DNA from 3 places in the Arthrobacter sp. Y3221159 genome. Region 2 is predicted to be linked to each of the others. Evidence: riboswitches for the same ligand, from Rfam matches in the RefSeq annotation. Region 2 holds a riboswitch; each other region holds the start of a gene.
The links. Region 2 has a riboswitch for thiamine pyrophosphate ahead of thiC (phosphomethylpyrimidine synthase ThiC). Riboswitches for the same ligand answer to the same signal wherever they lie in the genome.

Region 1 (4,151 bases), on a different contig from region 2:
CAACGCCGTGGGGTCATAACCCAAGTGTTGGCGTAAGCACCGAAGAACTAGACTACGCTAATTTTGTCTTCGGCCGCAAATGAGGCTGGCTCCTGCGCGCCGGCTGTGATAGGAACCACAGGCCGGCCGGACAGCGGGGCCGCGCACCAACCATGGTACCGGCGGGACGGGCGCCACAGGCTCAGGCGTGCAGCCGCGGCGCGTCGAAAAAGTCCACTTCCAGGCGGCAGGACTGCTTGAAGGCCGTGACCATGTCCGCCCGCTCGGCGTCCGAGCCGCTTCGCCCGGCCGCATCCACAATGGCAATGGCCTTCCGGGTCGCTTCGGCGAAATCCTCGTCAGCGTACGTCCGGAGCCACTCCGCGTACGGGTGGCCGGCCGGTTCGCCCGCGGCGAGGAACTGGGCGTGGAGGGTCTTGCCCACCTCCGCATACAGCCAGAAGCACGGCAGGACGGCCGCGGCGAGCACCGCGTAACTGCCCGACGCGGAGGCCGCCGTGAGGTGGTCGACGTAGGACTTTGTCACGGGGCCAAGTTCGGCCTGGACGGGGCGCGTGCTGAGCCAGGATCGGTGCAGCTCGGACTCAACCTCCAGGCACTGCTGCGCGGATCCGGCCCAGAACAGCTGCTCCGCCTCCGTGGGGGCCAAGGCGCTTGCCCGTGCCAGCACGCGGGAGTAGCCGTTCAGGTAGATGGCGTCCTGGGCCAGGTAATAGGCAAATTCCTTCTCCGGCAGGCTGCCCGAGACCAGGCCGCGGATGAAGTCCAGGCGGTAGATGGCGTCCAGGTCCGCTTCAGCTTCAGTCCAGAGCAGGGCTTCGAATGACCCCGGCTGCGGAACTGCCCGCAGGTGGTGGAAGTGGTGCACGGGCCCGTTGCCGGCTCCTACCTCAAGCCGGGCGGAGTCCGCGAGCGCCCCCGCCAGCCAGGGCTTCACTTCCCGCAGCGACGCCTCCCAGTCCCCCCGCCGAGCCTGCACCGTGGCCATTGCAGAGGACAGCGAGCACCCCGTTCCGTGGCTGTTCCTGGTGGCCACCCGCTCCCCCGGTACCTCGATGACCTCCGCCCGCAGCAGGCCGGCGGTGTTGACCAGGGCGTCCGGGCATTGCGCACCTGACAGGTGGCCGCCCTTCACAAGCACGGTTGCTCCGGTGGCATCGGCCAGCTTTCGCCCTTGTTCCAGGGCCCCGGCCCAGGAATCCCGGGGTTCTTCGCCCACGAGCATGGCAAGTTCGGCCAGGTTCGGGGTGATGAGGTGGGCCAGCGGCAGCAGATCGCGGAGCGCTGCCTCGGCGGATTCCTGGAGCAACCGGTCACCGCTGGTGGCCACCATTACCGGGTCAAGGACCACGACGGCGGGACGCACCTTCTCCAGCCAGGTCCGGACCGTGGCGATCACCCCGGCGTCGCCCAGCATGCCGATTTTGACGGCGTCGATGCTGATGTCGTCACTGATGGCATCCAGCTGGCAGGCGAGGAAGGACGCGGGCGGCAGGTGGACGGCAGCCACGCCGCGGGTGTTCTGCGCGGTGAGGGCGGTGATGGCAGCCATGCCGTAGCCGCCGTGCGCCGCAATGCTTTTCAGGTCCGCCTGGATGCCGGCGCCGCCGGACGGGTCCGAACCGGCAATGGACAGGACGCGCGGCACGTCCCGGCGCAGCGCTGGCTGGGCGGGCGCGGCCTGGACGGTCGCATCCGGGATTGCGTCGGGCTGGGAAGTTTCCGCGGGCATAAAGAGGGTCGAAGACAAAGGACATCCCTTCGCCGGTACTAGCCGGACAGGTTCAACGGGTCTGGATCTCAGCCGGCCCTTCGCGCGGCACCCCGTGTCGGTTACCCAGCCTAGCCGCTGACCTGGGAGCCCGGGAAAAGTGACAGCCACCGCATGCAGGAAAGTCCCCGCCTTATGGGCCGTTCCCCCCGGAATACGGAGGGGAACGGTCCACGAGACGGGGACTTCCCGGGTTACCCAGTGGCCCTGCCTGGGCTTAAAGCTCAGAGGCAGGAACCCCCACGCCCAGGATGATGGGCGCCTCGGCGGGCTTGGGCGCGCCTTCCTTGCGTTCCTGCGAGGCCGATGCGGGTTCCGGGGCCTTGGCAGCATGGCTGTGTCCGGCGCTGGGTGCCGGAACGTTCTCGTGCTGCTGCACGCTGGTTTCGTTGGCGGCACCCTGGGCGCGGCTAGCGCTGCGGTTGCGCCGCGGCCGCCGCTGGCGGGACTGGTCCACCGTGTGGTCAGACCAGTCCTTCTCAGCTTCCGCAGGGGCAGCCGGCTGTTCCGCCTGTGCCGGAACCGCCTCGGGCCGCGTGGCTTCCTGTTCTTCCGCGGGGGTTTCGGCGGCAGGCGCCGGTTCGCCCAGGTGGGCGAAGGCTTCCGCGAGCCTGTCCAGGGTGAGGGCAGGGCGGGGCTGCTGCTCCTCCGCGTGCTCCACGAAGGGCAGGGCAACCTTCTCGCCGCCGAAGGTCAGGACAGCCGCAGGCCGTGGCGGGGTACCGGCGTCGTGCTTCTCTTCCACGGCAGGCGCCGCGGGCTGGGCCGACTGGGCCTGCCTGGCCGCCGCGACCTCGTCGTCGTGCAGGTGCGCCGCATGCGCGGCCGCCGCGATGTTGGCAAGGGCCAGCCTGGTGGCTTCAGCCTTGGCGTGGCGCTCGGCGTCGGCCGGGTCCGGGTGGACCGTGTGGACATGCACAGCGGGCGCCGGCGCAGCATCGGGTTGCTGGCCGCCGCGTCCGCGCCGCCGCTTGCGATCCGGGCGTCCCCCGGGCTGGCTGCTGTCGGTCCGCTGGCCCTCGTTCCGGTGGCTTTCGGCACGGGATTCCGGCCGGCTGTCGGTGCGCTGCACGTGGTGCTCGGCAGCAACGATGTTGGCGCGGCGGTGCTCCACGGGGTCGTCGTGGGTGACGACGCCGCGTCCGGCGCAGGCCTCGCACTGCTCGCCAAAGACCTCCAGGAGCCCGGTGCCCATGCGCTTCCGGGTCATCTGGACCAGGCCCAGGGACGTGACTTCGGCAACCTGGTGCTTGGTGCGGTCGCGGCCCAGGCATTCCACCAGGCGGCGCAGCACCAGGTCCCGGTTGGATTCAAGGACCATGTCGATGAAGTCGATGACGATGATGCCGCCGATGTCCCGGAGGCGGAGCTGGCGCACCACTTCCTCGGCTGCTTCGAGGTTGTTCTTGGTGACGGTTTCCTCAAGGTTGCCGCCGCTGCCCGTGAACTTGCCCGTATTGACGTCAACCACGGTCATGGCTTCGGTGCGGTCGATCACCAGGGAACCGCCGGACGGCAGGAAGACCTTCCGTTCCAGGGCCTTGTGGATCTGCTCGTCGATCCGCCAGGCGGCGAAGATGTCCTGGTCCTTGGTCCACTTCTCGAGCCGGCCCACCAGGTCCGGGGCAACGTAGGTGACGTAGGCCTCGATGGTGTCCCAGGCCTCTTCACCGGACACGATCAGCTTGGAGAAGTCCTCGTTGAAGACGTCGCGGACCACCTTGATGGTGAGGTCCGGTTCGCCGTACAGCAGTTCGGGGGCCAGCACCTTGGTGGAGGTGGACTGGCTTTCGATGCCTTCCCACTGGGCGCGGAGCCGGTTGATGTCGTGCGTCAGCTCTTCCTCGGACGCCCCTTCGGCCGCGGTGCGCACAATGACGCCGGCCTGCTCCGGGAGGCGGTCCTTGAGGATGCGCTTGAGGCGGTTGCGTTCGACGTCGGGCAGCTTGCGTGAGATGCCCGTCATGGACCCGCCGGGAACGTACACGAGGTAGCGGCCGGGCAGCGAGATCTGGCTGGTCAGGCGAGCGCCCTTGTGACCCACCGGGTCCTTGGTCACCTGGACCAGGACGGTGTCGCCGGACTTGAGCGCGTTTTCGATCCGGCGCTGCTTGCCTTCGAGGTTGACGGCCTCCCAGTTCACCTCACCGGCGTACAGGACGGCGTTGCGGCCGCGCCCGATGTCCACGAATGCTGCCTCCATGGAGGGCAGCACGTTCTGGACCTTGCCCAGGTAGACGTTGCCGATCAGCGAGTCCTGCTGGGTCTTGGAGACGAAGTGCTCGGCGAGGACACCGTCCTCGAGGACGGCAATCTGGATTCTGTCGTCGCGCTGGCGGACGATCATCTGGCGGTCCACGGATTCCCTGCGGGCCAGGAA
Region 2 (4,151 bases):
TGGAGTCCTCGTTCGCCGCGGATACCGCCATCGTGTTGCGGTCGCTCGCTGATGATGGGCGCGGCGCCGCCGGCGGCCACGTCGTGGCCCACGCCCAGGGTGCCATCGCGGCCATGATGGCTGCCGTGGAACGGCCCGATCTCGTCTATTCGCTGACCCTCGTGGAACCGGCATGCCTGTCGCTGACGGCGGAACTGCCGGCCACGGCCGCCCACATCGGCCTCATGCAGCCCTTGTTCGAGGTCCGGCACCAGCTCAGCGACGAAGACTTCCAGCGCGAGTTCGTGCGGCGGGTCTATGCCACCGACCTGCAGGAACCGGCCACCGCGGAGGAGAAGCGGTCCGCCCGGCGACTGCGGCTGCAGGCGCCCTCCTGGGAGGCGCCGCTGCACATTGTTCCCGGGGTCCCCACCCTGGTCCTGACCGGCGGATGGGAACCCCTGTATGAGGAAATTGCCGGCTACCTCCGCGAAACCGGAGCCGTGCACCGCACCGCTGCCGGCGGGCACCGGCCGCATGATTCCCCCGACGGCGACCGGGCCGTCCGGTCCTTTATCAGCGACATCAGCAGGGCCCGGTCCGCCCGCGCGTCCTGACGGACCGCCCGGGCTTCCCCTCCGTCCGGCCGGCCCCCAATTGCCAGCCGGACGAAGGGGAAGGCTTCTACGTGGAAACCGTCTCGGGCAGCTGCGGTTCCGGCAGGTAGACCTTGCCGCCCGATGCCAGGAATTCCTGGCTCTTCTCCCGCATCCCCGTGGCCCGGTCGGCAAGGGCCGCCTGTGCTTCCGCGGTTCCGTATTCGTCCCGGATATCCTGGCTGATCCGCATCGAGCAGAACTTGGGCCCGCACATGGAGCAGAAATGGGCCGTCTTGGCCGGCTCCGCTGGCAGCGTCTCGTCATGGAAGGCCTCGGCGGTCACCGGATCCAGTGACAGGGCGAACTGGTCGCGCCAGCGGAATTCAAAGCGTGCCTTGGACAGGGCGTCATCGCGTTCGTGCGCGCCGGGGTGGCCCTTGGCCAGGTCCGCAGCGTGCGCTGCGATTTTGTAGGTGATGACCCCCGTCTTGACGTCGTCCTTGTTGGGCAGGCCGAGGTGTTCCTTCGGTGTCACGTAGCAGAGCATCGCCGTGCCGTAGCGGGCGATTTCCGTAGCGCCGATGGCTGAGGTGATGTGGTCGTAGCCGGGTGCCACGTCGGTAACCAGGGGACCCAGGGTGTAGAAGGGCGCACCCTTGCACAGCTCCTGCTGGCGCTCCACGTTTTCACGGACCAGGTGGAAGGGGATGTGCCCGGGACCTTCCACCATCACCTGGACGTCGTATTCCCAGGCCCGCAGGGTGAGTTCCGCGAGCGTGTCCAGCTCCGCGAACTGGGCGGCGTCGTTCGCGTCCGCCGTGGCGCCCGGCCTCAGCCCGTCCCCAAGGGAAAACGCGACGTCGTATTTGGCGAAGATTTCACACAGCTCGTCGAAGTGCGTGTAGAGGAAATTCTCCTGGTGGTGGGCCAGGCACCAGCCGGCCATGATGGAGCCGCCGCGCGACACGATGCCCGTGACCCGGTTTGCTGTCAGCGGCACGTAGCGCAGGAGGACGCCGGCGTGCACCGTCATGTAGTCCACGCCCTGCTCGCACTGCTCAATGACGGTGTCGCGGAAGATCTCCCAGGTCAGCTTGTTGGCTTCGCCATTGACCTTCTCCAGCGCCTGGTAGATGGGCACGGTACCGATCGGCACGGGGGAGTTCCGGATGATCCATTCCCGCGTGGTGTGGATGTCATCGCCGGTGGAGAGGTCCATCACGGTGTCCGCGCCCCACTGCGTGGCCCACTGCAGCTTGTCCACCTCTTCCGCGATGGAACTGGTGACAGCGGAGTTGCCGATGTTGGCGTTAATCTTCACCAGGAATGCCTTGCCGATGATCATCGGCTCCGACTCGGGGTGGTTGATGTTGCTGGGGATGATGGCGCGGCCCGCCGCCAGCTCGCTGCGGACCAGCTCCACGTCGCAGTTTTCGCGCAGGGCCACGAAGCGCATCTCAGGGGTGATGATGCCCTGCCTGGCATAGTGCATCTGGGTCACGGTCCGTCCCACGACGGCGCGGCGGGGCACCGGCTGCGCGCCCTTCCACTCGGCTGACGCGGCGCCGCGGCGGACAGCCGAGCGGCCGTCGTCGAGCAGGTTCCTGCCCCTGCCGCTGTACGCCTCGGTGTCTCCCCTCTCCGCGATCCATGCTGCCCGGAAAGGCGGCAGCCCCATTACCGGATCACTGCCCGGTCCGGCGGTCCGGTAGGTGCGGAAGGGCGGGTTCGCCTCTCCATTGGGGGACGGTTCCAGGGAGATTTCCGTCACCGGGACCCGGATGCCGGATTCGCCATCTTCGATGAAGGCCAGCGCATGCGATGCCAGTGACCGGGTGGCAGGTGCCCCTGGCTTTCCGTCCGGCAGTGCGCTCCCGGACTGGTTTTGGGCAGGGCTCCGCTGTTCATTTGGTGTACTCAAGGAATACTCACTTCCTTCGCCGGCATTACCCGGACAGGTTCGACGGTCGCAGGCTGCCTCAGCCCGATCTCAGCCCCTGCAGGGGCCCCCGTGTGGTCAGGAACGAAGCTACCACAGCCGCTTCGCAGATCCTTGCCACGACTGCCGGTGCTAGCATGACTGGCGGCGAAAAGGGAGTCCGATGCCGGAAATCATAGAATTCAGCGGCCCTGTGCTGACCGGGCCGGCCAGCGAACACCGGAGCCTGTGGTCCGTGGACGGGGTGCTGACGTTTATCCGCCCGCAGCAGGCTCCGGACCGGGTGCTGGACGGGTGGGTGCTGCCCGGCCTGGTGGATGCCCACTGCCATATCGGGCTGGGGCCGGAGGGTCCGGTGGATTCCGACACCGCGGCGGGCCAGGCCCGGGCGGACCTGGCTGCCGGAACGCTGCTGGTGCGTGATGCCGGCTCACCGGCCGACACCCGGTGGATGCAGGGCGGCCGGGACTTCCCGGTGCTGATCCGGGCCGGACGCCATGTGGCCCGCACACGCCGGTACCTCCGCGGCTTCGCGGACGAGGTGGAACCGGAGGACCTGGTGGAGGCCGTGCGCAAACAGGCCCGCGACGGCGACGGCTGGGTCAAGCTCGTCGGGGACTGGATCGACCGCGGAGCCGGCGACCTGGCACCCTCGTTTCCGGCCGGTGTCGTCCGTGACGCCGTCCGGGCCGTCCATGACGAGGGCGCCCGCGTTACTGCGCACTGCTTCGCCGAAGACACCCTTGACCAGATGCTGGATGCGGGCATTGACTGCATCGAGCACGCCACCGGGCTCCTGCCGCGGCACCTTCCCCGTTTTGCGGAACAGGGCGTGCCCATCGTCCCTACCCTGGTCAACATCGCCACGTTCCCCGACATTGCTGCGCAGGCACAGCACAAATTCCCGCGCTACGCGGCGCACATGATGGCCCTGTGGGAGCGGCGCCTGGAGCGGGTGGGTGAGGCTTACGACGCCGGCGTGAGGATTTACGCAGGTACCGACGCCGGCAGCGTCATCAGGCACGGCAGGATCGCCGACGAGATCCTTGCCCTGCACCAGGCAGGCCTGCCCATGGCGGCTGCGCTGGACGCTGCCTGCTGGGCGGCGCGGGAGTGGCTCGGAGCCGACGGCGTGGCTGAGGGGGCGCGTGCCGACGTCGTTCTCTGCCGCGAGGATCCGCGCACCCGGCCGGAAGCTGTCCGGGATCTTTCCCACGTGGTGCTGGGAGGCCGCATCATCACCCGCGGACCATAGAAAAGTACTTGGAATAAATTGAAGCTTCAAGTAATTTTAACTGTGACAGGCCGTTCCCTCAGTTCGGCCCCAGCACAGGGAGCACTCAATGACCGCAGAAGCCACCAGCCAGGATCTTCTTCCCGCCGACCTCACCATGGGCACCGTGATGCTCAAGGTCGGTGACATGAAGGTCATGACCGACTACTACCAGCGCGCCCTCGGCCTCGACGTCGTCGCCGAGCAGGACGGCGGCCTCTACCTCGGCCGCCGCCAGAAGCCGCTTGTCCACCTGGCACCCGCTCCCGGACTGAACCTTCCGGGCAGGGGGGAGGCCGGCCTCTTCCATACCGCGCTGTTGTTCGAGGACCAGGCCTCCCTTGCTGCAACCATCGCCACC
Region 3 (4,151 bases), on a different contig from region 2:
CAAGGTCAAGGGAGTCCGGGCAGCCCTCGCGTGGAACCTCGACACAGCCAGGCTCGCCCGCCAACACAACGATGCCAACGTGGTCGCCGTCGGAGGCAGGCAGCACAGCGTCGAAGAGGCCACGGAACTGGTCAAAGCATTCCTGGCAGAACCATTTACTAATGCCGAACGCCATGAGCGCCGCATCGGCAAAATCGCTACCTTCGAAACCACGGGCGAGATCGTCGAATAACCCCCACCAACAAAACCCCGGGCCAAGGTTGTCGTCAACCCTGCCGCCAGCCATCCCGGAAAGTTCTCCCGCTGCTTAGACCAGTCGGGGATCCCAACACCGACTCTCCCGTCCCGGGGGAGCAACCCAGAAAGGAAGATTCACATGAGCATAACTTTCGAGCCGACCGCCCTCTTCCAGGGGAAGCTGGACGAAGCACCGCTCGGTCCACCCCTGGCCGAAGTGCTGGGCGACGAGATTCCGACGCGGATCACTATCCCCTTTACCAGCGATGATTCCCGGATCCTCTCCGGAGTCTGGGAAGCTGACCCAGGCCTTTCACGATGGGAGTTTCTGGAGCGCGGCGAGTCGATCTACGTCCTTGAAGGCCGCATGGTGGTTACCGAGGATGGCGGAGAGCCGACTACCGTAGAGGCCGGAACCGCAGCTATCTTCCCCATCGGTTGGAAGGGCACCTGGGAAATCCAGGAGCGCATCAGAAAATTCTTCGTCATTTTCACGCCCTGACCCAGGGAAACTGTAAGGCCTGGACACGTGCCAGGCCTTACAGTTTGTAGCCATTCATACAACGACAGGGGAGCGCCGCCATCCGGCACTGGCCATGGCCGGGGACCGCAGGTGGGCGCTGAGAGTGCGGACAGCCGCAGACCCTCGAACCTGATCCGGTTAGTACCGGCGCAAGGGAGTCGAGTTCTCGAAGTCCGGTAACGGCAGTAGCCGCGTGCCGTGCTTTCCCCTCCTGTTTCCCAGGAGGATTTTTTCATGAGCACTGCAGCAATCAAGAAGACCACCAGCAAGTCCTGGCGCGTCGTGGACATCGTGGTGGCGGCCCTGATCGCCATCGCCGGCGGCGTGATTTTCTGGGCCTGGTCCCAGGGCGCGGCCGCGGTCTCCGGGCCCATGAACGCGGTTTACCCGCCCCTGACCGGCCTGATCGCCGGCGGCTGGATGATCCCGGCAGTGCTGGGCATGCTGATCATCCGCAAGCCCGGCGCGGCATTGTTCTGCGAGACCGTGGCAGCCACCGGTGAGCTCCTGATGGGCTCGCAGTACGGCGCCTCGGTGCTGTTCTCAGGCTTGGTCCAGGGCCTGGGCGCTGAAATCATCTTCGCGATCTTCGTTTACAAGAAGTTCAACCTGCCGGTGTCGCTGCTGGCCGGTGCTGCCGCGGGCCTGTTCTGCGGCCTGAACGATTCCTTCGCGCCGTGGGGCTGGAACATTGCGTACTCCGGCGGTGACAAGCTTGCCTACATCATCTTCACCGCGATTTCCGGCGCGGTCATCGCCGGTGCCCTGTCCTGGATCGCGACCCGTGGCCTGGCGAAGACCGGGGTCCTGAGCTCCTTTGCCTCGCGCAAGGCAGCCACGGAGTCCGTCCTCTCCTGAGGCCTGAAAGGTTAGCTGATGACCATCACCACCGAAATGTGCGTGGACAGCGATCCGTTGATCATTGACGGAGTCGAAATAACTTCGCGGCTCATTATGGGCATTGGCGGAGCCCCCAGCCTGGACGGACTCGGAAGCGCCCTCGTTGCTTCTGGGACCGAGCTGACCACCGTCGCCATGCGGCGCTATTCGCCGTCGGAGGCCGGTTCCTTATTCCAACTCCTGCTCGACCACAAGATCCGGGTGCTGCCCAACACCGCAGGCTGCTTCACGGCAAAAGATGCGGTGCTCACCGCCGAAATGGCGCGCGAAGCATTGGAAACCGACTGGGCAAGCTCGAGGTGATAGCTGACGAGCACACCCTGTTGCCCGATGCCGTGGAACTGGTCGATGCCACGGAGCAATTGGTCAACCGCGGCTTCAAGGTATTCGCGTACACCAACGATGATCCGGTCCTGGCCCTACGGCTCGAGCATCTGGGAGCCTCCACCGTTATGCCCCTTGGCTCACCCATCGGCACGGGCCTGGGCATCCTGAGCCCGCACAACATCGAGCTGATTGTGTCCCGCGCTTCCGTGCCCGTCGTGCTCGACGCTGGCATCGGAACCGCCTCGGACGCGGCCTTTGCAATGGAACTGGGGTGTGACGCTGTCCTGCTGGCTACAGCTGTCACCCGGGCACAGAATCCGGTGCGCATGGCCACCGCATTTAAACACGCAGTCCTCTCTGGAAGGCTGGCGAACCGCGGCGGCCGCATACCCCGCCGCGAGCATGCACTGGCGTCATCACCCTTGGAAGGACGAGCCGAGTTCCTGTAACGGGGTGCAGGCACCACCGACTGCAAGCCGTCCAAAACGGTAGGTAAAACCATCCTGATACAGCGTTTCCCACGACCACACATGACGGGATCATGGATGCCGGGAAGGAGCAGAGATGACGACACAAACGTCCGTCCGGCTGCTCCGCGCCGGTCTGGTGGGATCCCTGATTTTCATTCTCGGTGCGGGCGGACACCTCGCTGGTGGCGGTCACGCGCCCCGGCCCGAGGTCATGGCCGCGCTCTTCGTTGTGACCTTGGTTCCGATAGTGATGCTTTCCTCACACCGGTTCTCGGTACCTGGGCTTCTTTGTTCGCTGGGCGCCGGCCAAGGGTGGCTGCATTGGTCCCTTGACGCTCTCGGCCCCGGACAGCACCCCACCTCGGCTCTGCTGTTGCCCGCTTCCCGCATGCCGGACACCTGCCGGCTCCTGGCACAGACACTTCCGTGGGGATCGTCATGTCTTCCGCTGACGCAGCGAGCGGATGGCTGATGTTCACTGCCCACGCCGTTGCCACTCTGGTCACAGCGCTGCTCCTGGCTCGTGGCGAGGATGCGTTGCGCCTTGTAGCCACCTTGCTTGAGCCGCTCGTGCGACTCCCTGACTTCATCGCCTTGCCGCCGACGGTCCGCACCCGGTGGCGCACCGACGTCGTAACTTCCCCGGCAGCCGCCTCGCTGCGACTTCCTACCCGGCGAGGTCCGCCACCAGCCGTCCCCGCGGCCACCTGAGTACCCGCCTTCCGTCTGGAACACAGGAAACCAGGGACCGGCCGCCGCCGACAACAGGCGTGCGCCCCATGCCCCGCCTGGGTTTCTTGACCTCACCATCCCTTAGTTCCGCGAAAGGCATTCTGCCATGAAGACATCACCTCGCCGTACCCTTAGCACCGTCGCCGCCACAACATTGGCTGCCGGGCTGGTGGCCCTAAGCACAGGCACAGCTTCCGCCCACGTCCGCGTCGACCCTGACGGCACAGCCGAGGGCAGCTACACCCAACTAACCTTCCGGGTGCCAAACGAATCCGAAACGGCCAGAACCAGCAAACTCGAAATCTCCCTGCCCACGGAGACGCCATTCACCTCCGTCTCCGTGAAGCCCGTGGTCGGGTGGAAGGCAGAGGTGGTGAACAGCGAACTGCCGCAGCCCGTCACCGTCAACGGCGCAACCGTCACCAAGGCGCCGACCTCCGTCATCTGGACCGCGGATGAAGCTCACCAGATCGGTCCGCATGAGTACCAAACCTTTTCCATCTCGGTCGGCGTGCTGCCCAAAGCCGGTACTGAACTGATCCTGCCTGCGTCCCAGACCTACACCGACGGGAACACCGTGAAATGGGAACAGGAAACCAGCGAGAGCCAAGCCGAGCCAGAATACCCGGCCCCCGCCTTCACCACCACGGCAAAGACGGATGGCCACTCACAGGGCAGCACTGCAACTCCCAACGCCCACGTTCCGGCCGCGGCTGCGTCCAGCATCTCCGCTGCCACTGATGCGGGATCGGCAGTAGGATGGCTCGGCCTTGCAGCAGGGCTGATCGGGCTGATCACCGGTGTAACTGCCCTCGCACGTACGCGCACCATTCGTCGAGGAGATTTAGATGAGCGATAAATTGCGTTGGGGCGTGCTCGGCACCGCCCGTATCGTCCGTAAGACAATCCCGGCGCTGCAGGAGGCGAAGAACGGGGAAGTCGTTGGCATCGCCTCCCGCACC

Region 1: it holds a riboswitch for thiamine pyrophosphate, as region 2 does, so the genes downstream of both, thiD (bifunctional hydroxymethylpyrimidine kinase/phosphomethylpyrimidine kinase) here and thiC (phosphomethylpyrimidine synthase ThiC) in region 2, are expected to answer to the same signal.
Region 3: it holds a riboswitch for thiamine pyrophosphate, as region 2 does, so the genes downstream of both, AC5RT3_RS04065 (ECF transporter S component) here and thiC (phosphomethylpyrimidine synthase ThiC) in region 2, are expected to answer to the same signal.

Annotation. Positions count from the first base shown of each region.
Region 1 is NZ_JBNHFC010000016.1:61,438-65,588, reverse strand. Features, by position in the region: gene thiD (bifunctional hydroxymethylpyrimidine kinase/phosphomethylpyrimidine kinase) at 182-1,732, opposite strand; TPP riboswitch at 1,740-1,837, opposite strand; gene AC5RT3_RS15990 (Rne/Rng family ribonuclease) at 1,989-4,151, opposite strand, start outside.
Region 2 is NZ_JBNHFC010000008.1:17,630-21,780, reverse strand. Features, by position in the region: gene AC5RT3_RS09805 (alpha/beta hydrolase) at 1-596, shown strand, start outside; gene thiC (phosphomethylpyrimidine synthase ThiC) at 664-2,499, opposite strand; TPP riboswitch at 2,494-2,601, opposite strand; gene AC5RT3_RS09795 (amidohydrolase family protein) at 2,681-3,772, shown strand; gene AC5RT3_RS09790 (VOC family protein) at 3,861-4,151, shown strand, end outside.
Region 3 is NZ_JBNHFC010000002.1:360,277-364,427, reverse strand. Features, by position in the region: gene AC5RT3_RS04075 (ribose-5-phosphate isomerase) at 1-232, shown strand, start outside; gene AC5RT3_RS04070 (cupin domain-containing protein) at 377-739, shown strand; TPP riboswitch at 796-934, shown strand; gene AC5RT3_RS04065 (ECF transporter S component) at 995-1,618, shown strand; partial or broken gene AC5RT3_RS04060 (thiazole synthase) at 1,637-2,436, shown strand; gene AC5RT3_RS04055 (hypothetical protein) at 2,896-3,168, shown strand; gene AC5RT3_RS04050 (YcnI family copper-binding membrane protein) at 3,296-4,048, shown strand; gene AC5RT3_RS04045 (Gfo/Idh/MocA family protein) at 4,038-4,151, shown strand, end outside.